3 regions of the Vibrio mytili genome follow, and region 2 is predicted to be linked to each of the others. Evidence: predicted binding sites of a transcription regulator. Region 2 holds the regulator's gene; each other region holds the start of a gene.

Region 1 (7,944 bases), 1.2 Mb from region 2:
TACTTGCAGGTTTCACCCAAACTGCCGCACAAGTATTGGACCCTGAATATATTGTGAATCCACTAGCTAACATTTTCTTCACGGGTATCTCGTCAGTCATCATTGTCGCGATTGGTTGGTATGTTACCGAGAAAATTATCGAACCACGTTTAACGAGAATGCCTGTCGATGAAGATGCAGAAACGGCACCTGATTTGGGCTCGTTTACTGAGATTGAATCAAAGGCATTTCGCTATGCGGGTTGGGCAATGATGGCAGGGATTGCACTTCTTGTCGTGGCTCTTATTCCTGAGAATTCAGCGCTTCGTTCACCTGAAGGGGAGATCACGGCCTTCTCTGCACCGATCATGAAGTCTATCGTCCCATTGATCTTTATCTTGTTTATCATCCCTGGCTACGTGTACGGTAAAGTTTCTGGTACGTTTAAAACAAGCAATGACGTTATCAAAGCGATGGCGGATACCATGTCTACCATGGGTGCGTATATTGTGATGTCGTTCTTCTGTGCTCAGTTCCTGTCTGCATTTGCTCAATCAAACATCGGCACTATGTTGGCGCTATACGGTGCGGAAGGATTGAAAGCAATGAACTTGCCAGGCGAGGCGACCATCGTTGGTATGATTCTACTGACAGCGGCTGTGAATCTATTGATTGGTTCAGCATCTGCGAAGTGGGCGTTGATTGGTCCTATTTTGGTTCCAATGCTGATGGCTGTGGGTATTTCTCCTGAATTGTCTCAGGCGGCATACCGTGTTGGTGATTCAGTCTCGAACATCATCTCACCTCTAATGGTGTTCTTCCCTCTGGTTGTGGTTTACTGTCAGCGTTACGTGAAATCGACGGGTATTGGAACCTTAGCGTCTCTGATGATGCCATTTTCGATTGCGATGCTTATCGGCTGGTCAATCTTCCTAGTCGCCTACTGGATGATTGGTATCCCTCTTGGTATCCAAGCGCCTTACACTTATACGATGTAACCAGAACGTCCGGATATAACCGCACTTCATATACTAAAAAGCACTCGTTGAAAAACGGGTGCTTTCTTTTTAGTAAAAGAAAGCACCTAGGGTAAGTGCTGTAACTTAGGTGAAAAACGGTGGATTTTGTGTTTGCGGTTTTGGATTACAGATCGCTTCGCTTCTAGATTACGGAGGCGTTTACCGAGGGTCCCGTATTCCGTAATCCACTTCCACTTCCTGAGTTTGAAGGGTAACATTCACCGCATTAAACGATTTATCAAGATACTGGAGCCCACTTTGTCTGATCTTCAATTCACCGCCCAAGATGAACACTTTATGCGCCGAGCAATGACACTGGCTGAGCAGGCAGAGGCGGAAGGTGAAGTGCCGGTTGGCGCCGTGCTAGTCAAAGATGGGGAAATCATCGCAGAAGGTTGGAACCGTTCGATATGCGCTCACGATGCAACGGCTCATGCGGAGATTCAAACATTACGTAAAGCTGGGCAAGTCTTAGAAAACTACCGCTTATTGGACACCACGCTTTATGTGACATTAGAGCCTTGCCCGATGTGCGCAGGTGCGTTGTTACACAGTCGAGTTAAGCGCGTGGTCTACGGTGCACCCGATCTTAAGGCTGGTGCTGCGGGGACCGTTTTGAATTTGTTTGAAAGCCAAGCTGCTTATCACTATGCAATCGTAGAACAAGGGCTGCTAGAAGAAGAGTGCCGAGCTCAATTACAAGCGTTCTTTAAACGTCGGCGTAAAGAAATCAAAGCCAGAAAACAAGCTGAGAAAGCTTTGCAAAACGAGCAAACCCATCGGGACAAATAGAACCAACACAGCAAGCACCTCAGAGCAGCATACGAGAGCGCTACCTGTGTTCGATATTTTCGCTGCTTTTTGTCACAAGAGAGGGCCGACTTATTTGTGATCTTATTGGTTGACTAAATGAACGAAAACACGCCTACGAGCATTCATTTTCTTTTTTAAGTTCGCTAATTTGCGTTTTCGGCGTATTGCAGCGACGGTTTTACTTAAACGTTTTGACTGAACTCTACATCTTTTCATATTCGAAACCTTTTTGGTACAAGACGACGAACACACTCTCTTTAGCACACGCACTGTATCAAGCATACGTGTTTGCATGCATGTTCTTCGTTAATATGTTTACTAATGTTCTGGTCATTAGCAAAGTGAATCGTTGAGTTAGTCTATCGCGTCATCGGATGTTTCGTCCTGGTCGTCTGAGTCTTGTTCTGGGATAGATTGACTCGCCGAAGAGCTGGACCCTGTGATTGTTTCGATGGCCCCAGAGACTAGTTGCTCAGGGGCAAGAGGTGGGATGACTTTCAAGTCATCGGTGTCATCTTCTTCCGCTGGTTTTTGACTGACGTGACCAATAATGGATTGATAGTAGCGTCTGATGTTTTCCACGTAGTTGCGCGCTTCATCCCCGCGAGCATAGCCATAACGGGTTTGGCTGTAATAACGCTTTTGACGTAGTAGCGGTAATCTATCTTTCACATCAGCCCAAGCATCAGGGTCACCGCCTTGCGATTTGGTAAGGCGTCTTGCGTCCATCATATGGCCATAGCCAATGTTATAAGAAGCAAGGGCAAACCAAATTTTTTCATGTTCATTGATGGAGTCTGGCACCCGACCGACAATACGACGCAAGTACTCGACACCACCTCGAACGGATTGCTCTGGATCTAATCGGTTAGTCACGCCAACGCTTTTCGCAGTCGGCAACGTCAGCATCATCATCCCTCGGACACCTGTTGGAGACTTCGCTTTTGGTTTCCAATGAGATTCTTGATAAGCCAATGCAGCGATGAGGCGCCAGTCAAACTCTTCGCTGTATTTTTGAAACAGAGGAGACCACCTTGGTAGCTTGTCGTCCAGTGCACGAATAAAAGCACGAGTATCCACATAATCGAACGCTTCGACGTGACCAATATACTTCTCTTCCAGTAACGCTAAGTCCCCAGACTGTTTGATATTGCCAAAGAACTCGATAAGCATCGCATATAAACTCTCGTCCTCTGAGCGACGAGTAAACCAAGAAACAGGTTGATCTTCGGTTAGCTCAAACGCCAATGCCAAGTCGGGATAAAGCCGTTGAGCCAGCGACAATTCAACAGAGTCGGTGACCGTAAACCTTAACTCACCAGTAGAAACGCGTTTCAATAGGTCGCGAGTATCAGCATTACCTACAATTTCAAATTGCAAATCCGGGTGTTGTTCTTTCAATGCTGTCAACGTAGGGACATATTGGGATTGTTCGACGATCTGCAGCGTTTGTGCACCTGCGTTTGTCTCTTCGTCTGCAGCTTCATCTTTAGACGCTTGATATTGGATAAGCTGTTCCAGGCTTCGAGGCCTACGTTGTCCCTTTTTGTAAACGACTTGCTGGCTAACGTAGTAATAAGCTGGCCCAGGACGAAAGCGCTCGACTGCTTGCGAAGTCTGGTTCAGCCCGGTGGCGATAATATCGATATCACCTTTATTTAGTGCAGGGAATAGATCGGCTTGACGAAATGCTGGTTTGATCTCGAGTTTAACGCCTAGCTCTTCAGCGAATTGACGTGCCAACTCATAGTCCAACCCTGCTGGACCATCGGGACCAATGTAGTACGACAGTTGATTATTTAAAGTACCAACTCGAAGCACTCCACGTTCTTGGATTTGTTCGAATTCACTTTTGGGTGCCGACTCAATTTGGCAGGCAGAAAGGAGTAGCACAGAAGCGAAAAGTAGGGCGCTGCGCTTAAGTCGGTTGAACTGGCTGATTTGCATTAATAAATACTTCTTTGCATTAGATTGGTACTGCTCGATAAGTTTTCTATTTACCTTTATATCAAAGCGAGGCGATAGGGCAAAGTGAATCGGGTCGATAGAATGTCACATTGCGGGTTTTATCGACATTTTTGAACATATGTACCAAGGACGGTGAGCCAAACGAAAGCCACATTGCGATAGTAAGCCGTTTGTCATCTACTCTTACCGAGGTTGGGGTTTAGCGGTTATTTAGGGATAATTCAAATTTGAAGAAAAAAGTGACGCAAACGGTTGCTTTTGGTGTTACATCACAAAAACAAATACTATATAATGCGCTCGCAAAGGAGAGGTGGAATTGGCATAGGTTTGTGAATCTTCGGTAATGCCCTCGAAGAACATACAGTAACCCACTGAATTTATTCCAATATCACCTCAGGTCAATAGACCTCAACCAATTGCATAAGAGACCTAAGCACATGAGAATTTTGCGTGGCTCCCCAGCTCTTTCTGAGTTCCGTGTTAACAAACTACTCGAACTTTGTCGTGAACAAGATCTGCCTGTAACTGGCATATATGCCGAGTTTATGCACTTTGCAGATCTAACCTCTGATCTAGATGACCAAGAGTTAGAAAAACTAGAAAAGTTGCTAACTTACGGCCCAACCATCGAAGAGCACGCGCCTGAAGGTCTTCTACTTCTTGTGACGCCTCGTCCTGGCACTATTTCTCCATGGTCTTCCAAATCGACCGATATTGCGAAAAACTGTGGTCTAAACAAGGTTAAGCGTCTGGAACGTGGTACAGCGTACTATGTCGAGGCGTCATCTGAGTTAACACCAGAGCAAGTTGATGCAGTGAAAGCGCTAATCCATGACCGTATGATGGAAACCGTGTTTACTGAACTGGACGCTGCGTCAGCACTGTTTACCGTCGCAGAGCCTAAGCCTGTCGCGCATATTGATATCTTAGCGGGTGGTCGTCTTGCGCTTGAAGAAGCAAACGTTTCCCTTGGTTTGGCGTTAGCAGACGATGAAATTGATTACTTAGTTGAGAACTTTACTAAGCTTGGTCGTAATCCAAACGACATTGAGCTAATGATGTTTGCTCAGGCAAACTCAGAGCACTGTCGTCATAAGATCTTTAACGCAGATTGGACTATCGATGGCGTAGACCAAGAAAAGTCGCTGTTTAAGATGATCAAAAATACATTTGAAACGACGCCTGATCACGTTCTGTCTGCTTACAAAGATAACGCAGCAGTGATGACAGGTTCTAAAGTCGGTCGTTTCTTCCCAGATCCTAAATCTCGTCAATACACTTATCATCACGAAGATGCACACATCTTGATGAAGGTAGAGACGCACAACCACCCAACGGCAATCTCTCCGTGGCCAGGCGCATCAACGGGTTCTGGCGGTGAAATCCGTGACGAAGGCGCGACAGGTATCGGTGGTAAGCCAAAAGCGGGTCTGGTTGGTTTCACAACCTCTAACTTACGTATTCCTGGTTATGAGCAGCCGTGGGAAACCGACTTTGGTAAGCCGGGACGTATCGTAAACGCATTAGACATCATGCTCGAAGGTCCTCTAGGCGGCGCGGCATTCAACAACGAATTTGGTCGTCCAAACCTACTCGGTTACTTCCGTACCTACGAAGAGAAAGTTACGTCTCACGCGGGTGAAGAAATCCGTGGTTACCATAAGCCAATCATGATTGCTGGTGGTATGGGTAATATTCGTGATGAGCACGTGCAGAAGAAAGAGATCCCAGTGGGTGCGAGCCTAATCGTACTTGGTGGCCCAGCGATGAATATCGGCCTAGGTGGCGGTGCCGCTTCGTCAATGGCGTCTGGCCAATCAGCAGAAGATTTGGACTTTGCTTCAGTACAACGTGAAAACCCAGAAATGGAACGCCGTTGTCAGGAAGTGATCGACCGTTGTTGGCAGCTAGGCGAAGATAACCCTATCGCGTTTATCCACGATGTGGGCGCGGGCGGTATCTCTAATGCACTTCCAGAGCTATGTGACGACGGCGAGCGTGGCGGTAAATTCCAGCTACGTGACGTACCAAATGATGAGTTGAGCATGAGCCCACTTGAGATTTGGTGTAACGAATCTCAGGAGCGTTACGTTCTTGCGGTTGCGCCAGAGCATATGGAAGCATTTGATGCAATTTGTAAGCGTGAACGTGCGCCATATGCGGTCGTCGGTGTGGCAACGGAAGAGCGTCACCTCACGCTAGAAGATTCTCACTTCGACAATACGCCAATCGATATGCCAATGGACATTCTGCTTGGCAAGACTCCGAAGATGCACCGCGATGCTAAAACGCTGAAAGTCGATAGTCCAGCGATTGCACGCGATGGTATCGAAATCAACGAAGCGGCTGACCGCGTTCTTCGTCTACCAACCGTTGCTGAGAAAACATTCTTGATCACCATCGGTGACCGCTCGGTTACAGGCTTGGTTGCTCGCGACCAAATGGTAGGCCCTTGGCAGGTTCCAGTGGCGAACTGTGCGGTAACCGCCGCAAGTTACGACACCTACCACGGTGAAGCGATGTCGATGGGTGAGCGTACTCCAGTCGCTCTACTAGATTTTGGCGCATCAGCTCGTCTGGCGGTTGGTGAGTCTCTAACAAACATTGCTGCGACAGATATCGGTGATATCAAACGCATTAAACTGTCTGCGAACTGGATGTCTCCAGCCGGTCACCCTGGTGAAGATGCAGGTCTTTACGAAGCGGTGAAAGCAGTAGGTGAAGAATTGTGTCCGGCTCTAGGTCTGACTATCCCTGTTGGTAAAGACTCGATGTCGATGAAGACCAAGTGGGAAGAGAACGGTGAGAGCAAAGAAGTGACGTCACCGCTATCGCTGGTTATCACTGCGTTCGGTCGTGTTGAAGACGTGCGTAAAACAGTGACACCTCAGTTGCGTACCGACAAGGGTGAATCTTCACTCGTGCTCGTTGACCTTGGTAACGGTAAAAACCGTTTGGGTGCAACTGCGCTGGCACAGGTTTACAAGCAACTTGGTGACAAACCGGCTGATGTAGACAACGCAGAGCAGCTAAAAGGCTTCTTCGATGCGATGCAAACGCTAGTTCGCGATGACAAGCTAGTGGCTTACCACGATAAAGGTGATGGTGGTTTGTTCGTAACGCTTGCTGAGATGGCATTTGCCGGCCACTGTGGTGTGAAGGCTGACATAGCAGCACTTGGTGACGATGCATTAGCAGCATTATTCAACGAAGAGTTGGGGGCAGTTGTTCAAGTTAAGAACGCAGAACTGGATTCCGTTCTGTCTACACTTGCTGCGAATGGCTTAGAAGCATGTTCACATGTGATTGGAACTGTTGAAGCTTCAGATGACTTCGTTATCACTTCTGGTGATGCTGTTGTACTTGAGCGTTCACGTACAGACCTCCGTGTTATCTGGGCAGAAACCACGCACAAAATGCAGTCACTACGTGATAACCCAGCATGTGTAGACCAAGAATTTGAAGCGAAGAAAGACAATTCAGACCCAGGCCTGAACGTATCGCTAAGTTACGATGTCAACGAAGACATCGCGGCACCATACATTGCAAAAGGCGCGAAGCCTAAGATGGCGATTCTTCGTGAGCAAGGTGTTAACTCTCACGTTGAAATGGCAGCAGCGTTTGACCGTGCGGGCTTTGAAGCAACTGACATTCATATGAGTGACATTCTGACTGGTAAAGCCGTACTGGATGAATACCAAGGTCTAGTGGCTTGTGGTGGTTTCTCTTATGGTGACGTATTAGGCGCTGGTGAAGGTTGGGCGAAGTCCATTCTATTTAACGCGCAAGCTCGTGAGCAATTCCAAGCCTTCTTCAACCGCGAAGAGACGTTCTCTCTTGGTGTGTGTAATGGCTGTCAGATGCTATCGAACCTGAAAGAACTTATCCCTGGTGCAGACCTGTGGCCACGTTTTGTTCGCAACGAATCTGAGCGTTTTGAGGCACGCTTTAGCTTAGTAGAAGTGCAGAAGTCTGACTCTGTGTTCTTCGACGGCATGGCTGGCTCTCGTATGCCTATCGCGGTTTCGCACGGTGAAGGTCGTGTGGAAGTACGTGACGGCGAGCACCTAAGCGCAATCGAAGCGTCAGGTACCGTCGCACTGCGTTACATCGACAATAACGGCAACCCAACGCAGCAGTACCCGAACAACCCGAATGGTTCGCC
Region 2 (7,944 bases):
CAACACATCTTCAAACTGGTAGTCTCCCATGTATTGCATATTTCCTATGTAATCACTAAAGGATCGAATACCAGACTTGCCACAAATACGAAAACCCGCGTCTTCAATCCACTGATAGACGTCTTCTGGCTTCAAGCCTTTTTGTGGTTGTAGTTTAAATCTTTTTCGGTGAGGCATGCCGTCTAAAATGTGAGGAATGTTGCCACAAACCACGTTTTTGTAGACTAAACCATGATGGTTATAGAACATCACCGATGCAATGCCCCCGGGTTTAACTTGTTCCAACACTTTATCCAGTGCAGTTTTTGGTTCAACCAACCACTCCATCACCGCGTGGAACATAACAAGATCCACCGGCTTTTCCATATGTTCGTTAATGGACTGAACCGGTGAATGAATCAATCGATACTGCTCAAGCAAACCGTTTTTTTCAATCTCCTGTTTGGCTAGTTGCAGCATTTCCGAAGATAGATCACATAACGCGACTTGATGTCCGAGCTTAGCAAGCTTTTGCGACAATTGGGCCAATCCTCCACCAGCGTCAAGTACGCTTAGGGGTTGCTGGTCGGCGCCTAATTCACTTAGAATCGTTAGAAAATCTTCCCACACAATGATTTGACGGATCTCTCCTTTGTCGGAGCCGTATATATTTTTTGCAAATTTGTGGGCGATATCGTCGAAATTGCGGTCTTCTGTCACTTCTGCTGAGTTATCATAACGGATTGTGCCGCTATTCTGGCACAAGGAAAGCAGGAATAAAGAGGGATATCCTCATTTTTATTATCAATTGATGTTTTTTCGGACTATTTATGTATGTTTGAGCTGAAAAAAGTAATGTCCGCCTTGCTGATGCCCCTACCGGCACTGCTATTGATAGGTTTATTCGGACTTGCTCTCATTAGTTTTACCCGTAAACGTAAAACGGGTTGTTTCGTTGTTTTATTCTCTTTTGTTGGTCTCTTCTTAGTTGCGTTTCAACCCGTTTCAACTAGCCTACTAATGCCATTAGAACGTCAACACAAAGCGTTTTTACCCGTATCTGACTCCGTTGATTACGTCATGGTTTTAGGTAATGGCCATGTGGTCGATGACGAGATTCCACCGACCTCCCAATTAAGTCGAGCAGCATTGATGCGCCTTACCGAGGGCATACGTATTTTGCGCATGTACCCAGGTGCCAAGCTTATTTTGTCTGGTTATGCGGGTGGTTCAGAAGTCAGCCACGCACGTATGATGGCCAACGTCGCGCTAGCACTTGGTGTCGCAAAATCGGACATTATTTTATTAGAGGATGCGAAAGACACCTGGGAAGAAGCAAGACAAGCAGCAGCATTTGTACAGCAAAAAGGCATTGTGTTGGTCACATCAGCAAGCCATATGAGCCGCGCTTTATATGAGTTCAACGCAGCAGGCATTAAACCCTTCCCTGCGCCAACCAACTTCTTAGCGACAGATGAAATTAATCAAGCATGGGATAAATACGCGCCAAAAGCCCGTTATTTAGAGCAAACCGAAATATTTTGGCATGAGTTTTTAGGCAGTATATGGCAACGACTGCGTGATACCGTTGGACAAACTCCGATGGTCGATCCAGAGCCATCAACCACCAATTAAAGCATGGTTAAAACGGTAAAAAATAAAAAAGGAGAGCAAGGTTGCTCTCCTTTTTTATTTTATTAGATTTGTCTAGATTTTGGTTTGAACGAAATGGAACGCAAAAACTAGTCGCCTGCGAACATATACCCCTCACCATGAACCGTAACAAAAATTTGTGGGTTCTTAGGATCAAACTCCATTTTTGCGCGCATGCGTCGAATAAGTACATCAATGGTGCGGTCGTTTGGCGCATCAACACGATGGCTGATCATGTTTAATATACGCTCTCGACTCAACACCTGATTTGGGTAAGAAGACAACGCTACCAACAACTCATACTCGGCTTTGGTCAGTTTAACGGGCTCATCATTGCGACTTAAAGCTCGACGCTGAATATCAAACGTCCACTCCCCAAAACGAACGATATGCTGTTCGTCTTTCGCGTTTGCCGTCTTGTTCGATCCTTGTCGAGCCGTTGAAATCCGCCACAGCAGGTTTTTGACTCGAACTAATAACTCTCTTAATTCAAAAGGCTTTGTTACGTAATCGTCAGCCCCCATTTCTAGGCCAACGATTTTATCTATGCTATCCGTGCGTCCTGTTACTAATATAATGCCAATATCTGATTGACTGCGTAACTCCCGGGTCAACATTAATCCATCTTCTCCCGGTAAGTTGATATCCAACATAATAAGATCGACACCATCATTTGATTGAAGCACTTCACGCATTTGTGCGCCACTCTCTGCTTCGCTGACGGTGTAGCCTTCATGTTGAAAGTAACCCACTAGTTTACTGCGGGTTACGACATCATCTTCTACGACTAATACGTGATAGCTCATTTACACCACTTTCTGTTGTGATTTACCGGATCGTATTCTATTCATAATCATTAACATTTCTAGTCATTGTTCGCCAAAAAAGCAAGATTTAACGTTTTTCTTGATTCAAAACAATCTAACGAACACCTATTAACAACTGCATATATTTCAGCATAAATCGTCACAAACATAGTTACTGCTATTCATTTTAATTGATTACACTTATACCCATAACCTCAAACGAATTTATGATGCTCAAGAGAGTGCATTAGCAGGAGCCAAATCATGCAAGAACTTAAGGCTTTCAACGAAAAACGCGCTGAAATTTACTGGTGGTTTTCCAGTCTGTTTGCCAAAGAGTTGACAGAGAAAGAACTAGAGGCGTATCACAGCGTGGAGATAAGAGGCTTTCTATCTGGTTTGGGCGAGAACCCAGCCCTGAAGCCCGCAGTCGATACATTGACTGATGCTCTGAATCGGTTGCAAGTGCGTCACGATGCTCAGTTGGAGCTAGCCGCAGATTTCTGTGAGCTGTTTTTGAAAACACACAAGCACGGTGCACTTCCCTACGCTTCTATGTACATCGGTAGCTCTGGATTACTTAATGATAAACCAGCAGAAGAGATGGAAAGATTAATGGCAGAATTTGGCGTACAGGTGGATGCTAGCTTAAATGAACCCGCAGATCACTTGGCCGTAGAGCTCGACTTTTTAGGCAACATGATCATTCGTTCCAACGAGTTTGAACAAGAAAAGCACATGGAAGAAGCTTTCCTAAAACAAAATGACTTTATTCAAAACCAGTTGATGACATGGCTACCCCAATTCGGTAAAAAGTGCTACCAGCTTGATGAGTTCGGCTTTTATTCCAGTGTGACTCAGTTGCTCATTGCATTTTGTAAACTGGACAGTGGTTATCTGATTGGAGAATAATTATAGCTAATCGTTGTTCTCTGCAAAATTGTGACTTCAAATACACTAAACTGTTGTCTAAAGCATTGCCTGACTGGTGACATCGGGATAAAATGTGAGCGCAAACGATTACATATATTATTTACATGCAAACCGCTCATTTCAGCGGTTTTTGTGTTTTTTGGTTCAATGACTTTCCGTAAATGAAAACAGACAAGGATCATTGAACTCCGCTACTAAAAGCCTTTACCAATAATAGAATAACCAATAATCAACGCGATCTACTCGCTCGTGGTGCGTATTTATTACATGCAATAAAGTGAATGCAAGCACTTTCGCGCAGCCGGTTTTCTCCACTAAGGTATAATCATAGTAGCTCGATACAGGACACTATTTATGGCCACTATAAAAGACGTCGCTCGCTTAGCCGGCGTTTCAACCACTACAGTTTCGCACGTTATCAATAAAACGCGCTTTGTTGCAGAAGCAACTCAAGAAAAAGTCATGAAAGCGGTTGATGAGTTAAATTATGCCCCTAGTGCGGTAGCTCGTAGCTTAAAATGTAATTCAACCAGAACCATCGGTATGTTGGTGACTCAGTCAACCAACTTATTCTTCTCTGAAGTCATTGATGGTGTTGAGAGTTACTGTTACCGACAAGGTTATACTCTGATTTTATGTAACACAGGTGGCATATACGAAAAACAACGTGACTATATTCGTATGTTGGCAGAAAAGCGTGTTGATGGCATCTTGGTTATGTGCTCCGATTTAACCGAAGAGCTAAAAGAGATGCTTGACCGTCATGCTGATATTCCAAAGGTGGTCATGGATTGGGGGCCAGAGAGCTCTCAAGCAGATAAAATCATGGATAACTCAGAGGAAGGTGGTTACATAGCAACTAAGTACCTAATCGATAATGGTCATACTGATATTGCGTGTTTAAGTGGTCACTTTGAAAAACTGGCTTGTAAGGAACGTATTCTAGGTTTCCGTCGTGCTATGGCTGAAGCTGATCTCCCTGTAAACGAGGATTGGATTCTAGAAGGTAACTTTGAATGTGACACTGCCGTATTGGTTGCCGATCAGATCACCGCTATGAAAAAGCGTCCAACAGCGGTCTTTTGCTTCAACGATACAATGGCACTTGGTTTAATGAGCCGATTACAACAAAATGGCATTTCAGTGCCAGATGATATTTCTGTTGTGGGCTATGACAATATTGAGCTGGCAGAGTATTTCTCACCACCACTTACAACCATTCACCAGCCTAAGCGCCGTGTTGGTAAAAATGCGTTCGAAATTCTGCTTGAGCGAATTAAAGATAAAGAGCATGAGAAGCGAATTTTTGAAATGCAGCCTGAGCTGGTCATCCGCAATACGGTTAAAAAACTCAACTGAGTAAAATAGTCTAACAAATAAGCACCTGCGCAAGGTGCTTATTTTTTTCTTAAAAATAACATTTATTAAACCCCCATCTAACTTTTCACAAAACCTCACAAAATAACTCTTTGTTTTATTGTCACTTAATGCAATAAAAGCGTTCTCTTGTTGTGTTAATTGACCACATCAGATAATAAGAATCATAATGCATAATTACGCATTATTTACTGAACGAACATCACACTTTATGAGCTGAAATGTGATATTGATTCAATATCCACAGTATTCTGAAAATGTCACGCACAGGGCAAACCATTTGAAAGAATGGGACGCAAAGCTTCCGGCCTGAACCCTATTTTTTAGTGGAAGGTAGCGGGGTTGCCGATGGCAAATATGCATATAATGAGTTTACCCTTTAATGACATTGTTACTACATGCATTTGCTAATCTCTCGGACCTGATTTTTGGTGGCGTAATATGAATTACACCGAGATAAGACATCATGGATAAACCAATACTCAAAGACTCAATGAAGCTGTTTGAGGCACTTGGCACGATCAAATCGCGCTCAATGTTTGGCGGCTTCGGGCTGTTCGCAGATGAGACTATGTTTGCTCTAGTAGTGAACAATCAGCTTCATATACGAGCAGACCAGCAGTCCTGTTCTCAGTTCGAGAAACAAGGACTAAAACCGTACGTATATAAAAAGCGTGGCTTTCCCGTTGTTACTAAATACTATGCTATTTCTAATGATTTATGGGAATCTCGTGAACGTTTATTGGACGTTGCGCAACAATCTCTTAAATGCGCAAAGTTGGAAAAAGTCGAGCAAGCCAATACCAAACCAACGCGGTTAAAAGACTTACCTAACCTTCGGTTAGCAACAGAGCGAATGTTGAAAAAAGCCGGAATTAAATCCGTAGAACAGCTCGAAGAAGAAGGCGCATTAAACGCATATAAAGCAATCCAAGATACGCACAGCACCTCTGTAAGTATCGAACTACTCTGGGCTTTAGAAGGCGCGATTAATGGTACTCACTGGAGCGTGGTTCCGCAAACTCGTCGGGATGAACTAAAAAGCCAACTTCAGTAACGTCCGTTTTCAAGTATCATCAAACCGCAGTTTTATCTGCGGTTTTTTTTGAAATTTTTTCCTCTCTTAACCTGTCTATAGATTTTGTGATATCTAAGTGGAACTGCATAATGGATAAAAAAAAGATCGTCGGGTTAATCCTTGTTACTGTCATCGTAATCTTAGCGACATACTTTAGCCCCTATTTGACCTTAGAAAATGCCAAAGCCCAGCAAGCCGATTTAAACGCTTATATTGATAAAAACTTCATCTTGGCAGCGGCGGTGTACTTCTTCACCTATATTGTCGTTACTGCTTTATCGATTCCTGGCGCCGCGGTGGTCACCTTACTCGGTGCAGCACTTTTTGGTTTTTGGTCAAGTTTGTTGCTAGTCTCTTTTGCCAGTACGATTGGAGCGACAGTGGCGTTTCTGAGTAGCCGCTATTTGCTGCAAGAGTGGGTACAAAATAAATTCGGCAAAAAACTCGAGGCCATTAACAATGGTGTCAAAAAAGACGGTTCGTTCTATCTGTTGTCGCTGCGTTTGATTCCGGTATTTCCTTTTTTCTTAATCAACCTTTTAATGGGGCTAACGCCGATGTCAGTCGGCCGATTCTACCTGATAAGCCAAATAGGTATGCTACCTGGAACCGCCGTATACCTAAATGCAGGTACCCAATTAGCTCGCATTGAAAGCCTCTCCGATGCCGCGTCGCCCTCCATATTAGCCTCTTTGGCTTTACTTGGGTTGTTTCCTATCATCATTAAGTGGGTAATGATGAGGTTCATGCCCAACATTCAAAGCAAGAGAAATAATACTTAATGAAGATATTTATCGCTAAGAATCCAGCTGAAGCCCATATTGTCTGCGAGTTGCTAAAAGCAGAGCAGGTATGTTGTGAGGTACGTGGAGAGGGGATCTTTGGGTTAAAGGGTGAATTGCCCTTTGGGGAAGACACGGATCCTTATGTTTGGTTGTTGAATCCAGAGCAACACCGCCAGGCAGCGATAATTATTGAAGGCTATGAAAAGCAAACGCAACCAAACGTATTTCCGGATTGGCAATGCCCTCATTGCTTAGAGAACAATGAAGGGCAATTCGGTGCTTGTTGGCGGTGTGGGTATCACATTGATGGAAGGGACTAGGTATTAGGGTCCTAGGTCCTAGGTTCTAGGCCCTAGAAAAAGATTACTGATTACTGATTACTGATTACTGATTACTGATTACTGATTACTGAAATTTATCCCATGCATTCAGCTTGTCAACGTCATGCCAGCGAGCTCAATCGTGACGCTATTCTGTATTCCCTAAAATACAACACACCAATCCCAATACGAGAATACTGAAGCTTCGAGTATCTCCCCCTCTAGGATCCTAGGACCTTACTAGTTAAGCCATTAAGCTTTGTCGCTTTATGAATTCAATGGAATGTTGATTAAAATCGTCTGGTCGCTCAACATTACAAACATGCCCACAGTTAGGAATTTCACGAAGTACGCTTAACTTATGTGCTGCAACCATTTCTTTAACAGGTTTAATGAACATATAGTCCCTATCCCCCATCAAGTATAGTGTTGGTATTGGCAACTCTCTGTCTTTGAAATACTTCATTAATGGGTTCACATCCGCCGCTAATACAAACCAACGTTTGAACTCTTTTTGACAAAGTTTCTTAGCTTCTCGAATAAATAGATGCCTCGATTCACGTTGATTCCTCTGTGGCATCACAACATAAGCAAATAACTTATATAACCACATATAAGGTAAGATGTGCTTGCAGAAGTTTCCTGACTTCACCAGAATTTGCGAGCGTGTATTCAACCGAGTCACGGCACCACCTAGCACCATTGAGCTGACCCTTTCTGTCGCAAGCTCTGCTAGGTTGCGCACAATGATGGTACCCAATGACATACCAACAAAATGCGCCGACTGGATCTTTAAGTGGTCCAACACCTGTAAAATATCTTGCGTCACTTCAGTAAAGGTATAGCGGCTGGTGATCAACTCTTTAAGCAGTTTATTTGACTTTCCATGCCCTCTTAGATCGATAAGTAACAAATTAAAATGCTGCTTATACGCCTTAATTTGCTTAAACCATATCGAAGAGCTGCCTCCTGCACCGTGCACAAATACAACCCACTCATTGCTGGTAGGATGT
Region 3 (7,944 bases), 190 kb from region 2:
CCGTGTTCTTTGTCCTTAGCGTCAATTGCGCGCTGGTGGGTATGTAGCCCCGGGTATTTTGGCAGTAGCGAAGGGTGGATATTAATCATCTTACCCATGTAATGCAGGACAAATTCACTGCTAAGAATGCGCATGTAACCGGCGAGAACAACGACATCTGGCTGATACTGGTCGATTTGTTTCATGAGTTCCGCATCAAAGGCGTTACGGGAGTCAAATGCTTTAGGATCGACAAAGTGACCATCCACATTAAATTGCTTAGCTCGCTCCAATCCGTACGCGTCTGCTTTGTTTGAGAAAACAGCAGAAACATGCGCGTTGGGCATGCTGGCATCGCAGGCTTCTAGAATGGCTTGCAGGTTACTACCGCTACCAGAAATGAGGACCACTATATTTTTCATGTGTTGAGGCTGCCTTAAAATTGTAGATCCTTTAAAAGTACCTACTATCAAAATGGTTTTCGAGGTTCCAGATAGCAGAATGAGGACCTAGTCATCTAGTATCCTCATTCTTTTCATTTTTTGAGCTTGAATATACCAATGCCAGTAATTTTATTGTCATAAAATTGCGTAGGAAAAATCGCTTAGAGCAAGACAAAATTTGCGGTAACTAGTGGTTCTAATTACAAAAATTATAACGCAGCTATCAGCGATTTTAACCAGCAAGAATGATGAGAAGATTGCTGGAATTGGTATTATAAGTTAGTTGATCTCTACTTGCTCTTCATTTGCTTCAGCTTGAGCGATTTCACCAATGACCCATGCGTTTTCGCCTTCTTCTTTAAGAAGCGCAACGGCTGCGTCTGCTTGGTCTTTTGGTAGGGCGACGATCAGACCAACACCACAGTTAAAGGTGCGGTACATTTCATGCGTCGTAACGTTCCCTTTTTCTTGTAGCCAATTAAAGATAACAGGCCATTCCCAGCTGTTGCCATCGATCACTGCTTTTGTGCCTTCTGGTAAAACGCGTGGGATGTTTTCCCAGAAGCCACCGCCTGTGATGTGAGAAATCGCATGGATGTCATACTTCTCAATCATCTTAAGCGCTGACTTAATGTAAATTTTAGTCGGTTCTAGAAGATGCTCACCAATCGTACGACCAGCTAAATCTTCGTTTTTGTTTGCACCTGACACTTCAAGGATCTTACGGATAAGTGAGTAGCCGTTTGAGTGGGGGCCGCTTGAACCTACCGCGATAAGAGCATCGCCTGCAGCGACTTTTGAGCCATCAATGACGTCTTCTTTTTCGACTACGCCAACACAGAAACCCGCGACATCGTAGTCTTCGCCTTCGTACATGCCCGGCATTTCCGCTGTTTCACCACCGATAAGAGCACAACCCGCTTGAACACAGCCCTCTGCAATGCCAGACACCACATCTGCAGCAGTGTCGACATCCAGTTTGCCTGTTGCGTAGTAGTCTAGGAAGAACAATGGCTCTGCCCCTTGTACGATAAGGTCATTCACGCACATTGCTACAAGGTCAATGCCGATGGTGTCGTGCTTGTCCATATCCAGAGCGAGGCGAAGTTTGGTGCCTACGCCATCAGTACCAGACACTAATACTGGCTGTTTGTATTTAGTTGGCAGCTCACACAGTGCGCCAAAACCACCGATACCACCCATCACTTCAGGGCGACGAGTACGTTTTACGGCACCCTTAATACGATCGACAAGCGCGTTACCTGCATCAATATCTACACCAGCATCTTTATAACTAAGAGAAGAGTTATTACCACTCACAGGGAAGTCCTCGGTATTTAAGTTGGATATGAAAACGGCGCTATTCTACCAGTGCTTAAATACAGATAGCAAACGTTTGCGCTGGTTTTTTTCTTTGGTGATATCGCCTGCTATCTTCGTCAAAATTATGTATAATCTGAAGGTTTATTTAAATATTGCCAACTATAGCCGGAGATGGACATGAAAGTTGTTGAAGTAAAACACCCTCTAGTAAAACACAAAATTGGTTTAATGAGAGAAGGTGATATCAGCACGAAACGTTTTCGTGAGCTAGCGACAGAAGTCGGTAGCCTACTTACTTACGAAGCAACAGCGGATTTTGAAACAGAAAAAGTGACCATTGATGGTTGGAATGGCCCAGTTGAAGTCGACCAAATCAAAGGTAAAAAAGTAACCGTAGTGCCAATCTTGCGTGCAGGTCTCGGTATGATGGATGGTGTACTTGAGCACGTACCAAGTGCGCGTATCAGTGTGGTCGGTATTTACCGTGATGAAGAGACGCTAGAGCCAGTCCCATACTTTAACAAACTGGCCTCAAACATCGAAGAACGTATCGCTCTTGTGGTTGACCCTATGCTTGCAACTGGCGGTTCGATGATTGCAACCATTGACTTACTTAAAGAGCAAGGTTGTAACCAAATCAAAGTGCTTGTTTTAGTGGCAGCACCAGAAGGGATTGAAGCATTAGAAAAAGCGCACCCAGATGTAGAACTTTACACCGCAGCAATTGACCAGAAACTCAATGACAAAGGTTACATTGTCCCTGGCCTAGGTGATGCGGGCGATAAGATCTTTGGTACTAAATAAGCGCGACCTTGATTCTTATAAATTGAATTAAAAACAAAGGCTTGGTTAAAAACCAAGCCTTTTTATATTTGTTTTTGATTGGAAAAAGTGGACCGTTTACTTCTGTTCTTCCATTTGAGCGTTGTCAACGACGTGGTTTTCACCTAGGTCATGAGGTAGCACTAAGTTCAGAATAATTGCCACTATGCCGCACAAACTGACACCCTGAAGACTGAACTCGCCAACGCCGAAAGCCATGCCGCCGATACCAAAAACCAGTGTCACTGCAACAATCACTAGGTTACGAGATTTATGCAGGTCAACATGGTTTTTGATTAAGGTATTAAGACCCACAGTCGCGATAGAGCCAAACAGCAGGATCATGATGCCGCCCATTACAGGCACTGGAATGGTCTGAAGAATTGCACCAAGCTTACCAACCAACGCAAGAACGATAGCGGTAATCGCTGCCCAAGTCATGATTACAGGGTTGAACGCTTTAGTCAGCATCACGGCCCCCGTTACTTCGCTATAAGTCGTGTTTGGTGGTGCACCAACCATAGATGCTGCAATCGTAGCGATACCGTCGCCGGTAATGGTGCGGTGTAATCCTGGTTTTTTCAGATAATCTTTACCTGTCACGTTCGAAATAGCGAGCATGTCACCCACGTGTTCTACGGCAGGAGCAATGGCAACTGGAATCATGAACAGAATCGCATTGATATTAAACTCGGGCGTAGTGAAGTTAGGCATCGCTAACCAAGCCGCTTGTGCCACAGGGGTAAAATCAATTACGCCATAGAATAGTGACACCGCGTATCCAGCCAAAATACCGCCAAGAATAGGAACCAGCTTTAAGAAGCCTTTGGTAAAGACACTGAGCACAATCGTTGTTAATAATGAAACAGAAGAGATAATGATTGCGGCATCACCGTTGACTAGTTGAGCGCCACCGTCACCCGTTTTACCAATCGCCATATTGACGGCAGTAGGTGCTAAGCCGAGACCAATGACCATGATCACCGGCCCTACGACCACGGGAGGTAAAATCTTGTGAATAAAGCCGACACCGCGAACTTTGATCATGGCACCAAGCGCAACATAAACTAAGCCGGCAGCCATCAAACCGCCCATGGTTGCAGCGATTCCCCACGTTTGGATTCCAAACATAATAGGAGCAATAAACGCAAAGGAAGAAGCAAGGAAAATAGGGACAGAACGTTTAGTGATCAATTGGAAGAGAAGAGTACCGACACCAGCACCGAAGAGAGCGACATTGGGATCGAGACCAGTCAGAAGCGGCACGAGAACCAGTGCACCAAAAGCGACAAAGAGCATTTGAGCGCCTTGTAACGCATTTTTCATAATCATTTCCTATTCAAAAAATTTGGCGGATATTAGCATGTAGCAAACGTTTGCAATGCTGTTTAGATCAAAATTTCGCGTGAATTCTACAAAACAGAGGGATGAATTGCGAGTTGTCTTATTACAAATATTTAGAGTATGTGTGTTTTATGCTATTAGGTGATTATTGTGGCTCGTTCGTATAGGGACATAAAACTGATTATCAGGAAATATAAGCTACACAGTATGATAAATTGATAAAATTAATATTAAGTGTGTCATATTTAGCGGTATTTCCTCTGTCACTATCTTGCTCGACCTCTGCGCGTTGCTTATCATTTGTCGTTGTGTTTTAAGGATGAAGAAAACTATGCGCTATTTTGCTCTGTTACTTTTAGGTTGTTTAACTCTCCCCGTACATGCCCTGACGCAAGTGGATATTTATCATGCAGAAGCGGTGATCGACCGTCAGTTGAGCGATGCTGAATCTATGGCTCGTCAACAAGGTATGAAAGATGTTATCGTCCGAGCGACGGGGTCGGATTCCTCCTTACAAAACCCAGTTATTCAAAAGGCGCTGGAGTCAAGCTCACGTTACATTTCTCAGTTGGGTTACGGCCGAGTGGATGGTAAAGCGAGCTTAAAAATGCAGTTCAATGGTACGCAGATACAATCACTCTTGAATCAGGCACAGTTGCCGTCTTGGTCACCTAATCGCGCCAATATTCTTGTTTGGATGGTTGAAGAAGAAAGCTATGATCGCACCATCGCTTGGGAAAACTCTGACTCTCCGAACATTAAAAAATTGCGCCGTGCTGCTGAGACGCGCGGGTTGCCGGTTACGATTCCTGTTGGAGATTTTGATGATGTGACTGGAATAGAGGTCTCTGATGTTTGGGGCGATTTTATCACGCCTATCGCCCAAGCGAGTCAGCGGTATCCGGTAGATGCTTTGCTTATCTTACGTGTGCAAAAGGATACGATACGGTGGACGTTATACGACCAGTCTCCTTCATCCGTCTCTGCTTCTCCTAAGCCACCGCGTAGTGGCTCTGCAACGGGTGAACAGGCGATTAAAGCCATGGTGAATGGTCTTGCTGATTATTATGCGAAAAAGAATGCTGTGGTTGTGACGGAGCAGCCATCCAACGTTTTGGTAATGAAAGTGCGTAACGTTAATTCAGCAACGGATTTTTTCCGTCTAGAAAATACATTGAAGCAGCTCAACTCAGTGGCGAGCAGTGAGATCAAACGAGTTCAGGGGAACGAGCTAACATTAAAACTTCACTTGCTTGCGTCCAAAGATTCTTTTCAGCAGCAAGCCGCTTCTATCTCTCGATTGCATATGATTGATGAACCAGTGGCTGAACTTACTCCTGCGACCGAAATGAAAGGGGAAACTACGATACAAAAAGAGGAGAGGGCGACCTCTACTGAGTCTGCTGATGGAGAAGGGGCGCTTCCTGCTATTGCCGACGTGACTGAGTCGTCTTTAGAAGATAGCCCGTCCCCTGTTCAACCGAGCAAAAAGCCAGTACAAGAGCAGTATGATTTAGTTTATGAGTGGCAGTCGTCGCGAAGCTAAATAGCAATAAAAAAGAGTCGCAATGGCGACTCTTTTTTATCAAAAACTTATGACTAAGCCGACTAATTTAGAAACTTGTCTTTCTCTTCTTTTTCAACTTGGGATAAACGTTTGAGTTTTAGGCCCAGCTCCTTACCTCTCGCTCGGGCAAACAAAATGTTGCCAGCGAAGCCCACAGACGTGAGTAGTAATTCAACCGCAGCTAACCAGCGCTCTCCGTTATCCACATACAAAATGGTTAACGCATGCAAAAAATACAGCATTAATACGAAGTTCGCCCAAGCGTGTGTATAAGGCTTTCCGGCCAAAATTCCAGGCAAAGGAAGCAACAGTGGTATACACCATGCAATTGCCAGAGTCGAGCTGCTTAGGTGTGGGTGCGGGGATAGCACAAGCTGCCAAATCGCGACCCAAGCTAACAGCGATAAATTGCCAAACAAAGCGAGGTAACGATACGTTTTCGCCTGTGTACCTAAGGGGGTTTGGTCTAAATGATCAGACATCGTTGAACTATCCTTGATTTACGCTGGTCTTGAGCTTTAATGCTACGGATGCCAGCCTTTTACCCAATGCTTGTGCGAGGCGTGCTTCTTCGGCGGAAAGGCTCGATGCTTCGCCGACACTGCTTGCACCATAGGGTGTCCCTCCAGACTCCGTAGAGTGCAATTCAGGTTCTGCATAAGGAATACCCAGCACCACCATTCCGTGATGCAGCAAGGGCGTCATCATGCTTTGCAATGTGGTTTCCTGCCCGCCATGCATGGATGACGATGAGGTGAAAACACAAGCTGGCTTATCGATGAGATCACCGCTTACCCATAATGGTGTTGTTTGATCCCAAAAGTGCTTTAGTGGTGCAGCCATATTGCCAAACCAAACCGGGCTGCCGAAAGCGAGACCATCGCATTTTTTCAGTTCCTCTAGAGTAACAATTGGATCGGGCTGAGGCTGTGAGTGAAATGACAATTCTTCAACTGTACGCAAAATTGCTTCGCATTGAGGAGTCGACTCGACTCCTCTTGCTATCTGTCTTGCCAGTTGTCTTGTGCAGCCATGACGGCTGAAGTACAAAATCAGGATCTGGCAATCCATCTATAGAATATCCAGCACTTGCTCTGGTGGGCGACCAATTTTCGCTTTGCCGTTTGCAACCACAACAGGACGCTCAAACAGTTTTGGATTTTGTTCCATGGCTTGAAAAAGTTGCTCGTCACTGACTGATGCGTCCCCTAAGCCAAGATCTTTATAGTCGCTTTCTTTGGTACGCATCATTTCTCGCACTGAAGAAAAGCCGAGTTGCGCATAAAGTGTTTTCAGTTGGTCGACACTTAGCGGGTTGTCTAAATATTTCACGACTTCCGGCGTCACGCCATTCTGTTCTAATAATTCGAGTGTTTGACGGCTCTTTGAGCAACGTGGATTGTGATAAATCACGACTGACATGGTTTTCTCCGTTTCGTTATTGTAATGCCATGAATCGATCTCTTAAGATCATGAGCTGGTCTATTCGAGCATCATATCGTGCCTGTTCTAGACTGCCCAGTTTGGCCATTTTACTTGCTTCACTATAATATTGAATCGCTTTATTCCAGTTTGCACGTAGCGCTAAAATTTCGGCTCGTGCAGCCAGCTCTTCATCGTTACGACCCAGAGCATGATAACTTTGCGAGATGAGCTGCCATCCATTTGCGTCTTCTGGGTTATTATGAGTGTATCTCTGGAGCGTGCGAACCGCTTGCGCATTTTGGTTCGCTTTTATCAAAGCGTTGGCATAATTAATCGTCAGCACTTTATTTTGCGGGTTCCGCGAAAGTGCTTTGCTGAGCATGTCGATTGCCTTCTCTGGTTGATTTTTATCGATGTACAAATCAGACATCGCATCAAGATAAAACGGGTTATTGGGGTCCTGACGTGTCAGCTTGTTTAGCAGCGTTTCCGCTTTGTCTAGGCGTTTAGTATCGAGATAAACCAGCGCTCTTCCATAATCGAACGATGGAACAATATCCGCAGAGGCTTTTTTCTGAGTACGCTCAAACCAACTTAATGCCGCTTGCCCGTCGATTCCTGCATAACGAGCGACGATACGTGCCCGCGCCAAATGATAATCAATCGAGGGAACAACGCGCATTGGTGGATAAGTTTCCGCTCTTTGTCGACTGTCTGCCACACGATCTTCAGGAAGCGGGTGGGTGAGTAACATTGGCGGCAGTTTACTTGCGTAGCGATACTCATCAGCCAAGCGGCCAAAAAAACGTGGCATTGCTTTCACATCGAAACCTGCTTTCGCCAGTGTCGCAATACCAAAACGGTCGGCCTCTTTCTCGTTGGAGCGAGTATAATTGATTTGACTCTGCATGTTTCCTGCCGTCGCGGCGGTAATTGCAGCCATACCAGCTTCTGGTGAGGCAATGGAAAGTAGCAGAGCGCCTGCAAGGGCGGCCATTGTCGCTGGTGAGCGTCTGGCTTGCTCTTCCATGCTACGAGCTA

What was found. Region 2 encodes PurR, which represses purine synthesis genes. Its sites were predicted from a motif close to TNANGNAAACGTTTNCNTNA; they were not measured.
Region 1: purL (phosphoribosylformylglycinamidine synthase) is a predicted target of PurR. The motif match lies at 4,020-4,039, and genes of this name have one in related genera.
Region 3: ONE56_RS09535 (uracil-xanthine permease family protein) is a predicted target of PurR. The motif match lies at 3,932-3,951, and genes of this name have one in related genera.

What each region holds. Positions count from the first base shown of each region.
Region 1 is NZ_CP110481.1:654,073-662,016, forward strand. Features, by position in the region: gene ONE56_RS03000 (AbgT family transporter) at 1-977, shown strand, start outside; gene tadA (tRNA adenosine(34) deaminase TadA) at 1,257-1,790, shown strand; gene mltF (membrane-bound lytic murein transglycosylase MltF) at 2,166-3,758, opposite strand; gene purL (phosphoribosylformylglycinamidine synthase) at 4,217-7,944, shown strand, end outside.
Region 2 is NZ_CP110481.1:1,881,678-1,889,621, forward strand. Features, by position in the region: gene cmoM (tRNA uridine 5-oxyacetic acid(34) methyltransferase CmoM) at 1-699, opposite strand, end outside; gene elyC (envelope biogenesis factor ElyC) at 814-1,614, shown strand; gene torR (two-component system response regulator TorR) at 1,722-2,438, opposite strand; gene torD (molecular chaperone TorD) at 2,703-3,350, shown strand; gene purR (HTH-type transcriptional repressor PurR) at 3,726-4,730, shown strand; cyclic di-GMP riboswitch class I at 5,009-5,098, shown strand; gene ONE56_RS08660 (TfoX/Sxy family DNA transformation protein) at 5,215-5,805, shown strand; gene ONE56_RS08665 (TVP38/TMEM64 family protein) at 5,916-6,608, shown strand; gene ONE56_RS08670 (putative signal transducing protein) at 6,608-6,931, shown strand; gene ONE56_RS08675 (alpha/beta fold hydrolase) at 7,176-7,944, opposite strand, start outside.
Region 3 is NZ_CP110481.1:2,069,235-2,077,178, reverse strand. Features, by position in the region: gene purN (phosphoribosylglycinamide formyltransferase) at 1-401, opposite strand, end outside; gene purM (phosphoribosylformylglycinamidine cyclo-ligase) at 702-1,742, opposite strand; gene upp (uracil phosphoribosyltransferase) at 1,923-2,549, shown strand; gene ONE56_RS09535 (uracil-xanthine permease family protein) at 2,646-3,893, opposite strand; gene ONE56_RS09530 (DUF2066 domain-containing protein) at 4,243-5,457, shown strand; gene ONE56_RS09525 (DUF2069 domain-containing protein) at 5,520-5,960, opposite strand; gene wrbA (NAD(P)H:quinone oxidoreductase) at 5,968-6,549, opposite strand; gene arsC (arsenate reductase (glutaredoxin)) at 6,550-6,900, opposite strand; gene ONE56_RS09510 (M48 family metalloprotease) at 6,917-7,944, opposite strand, start outside.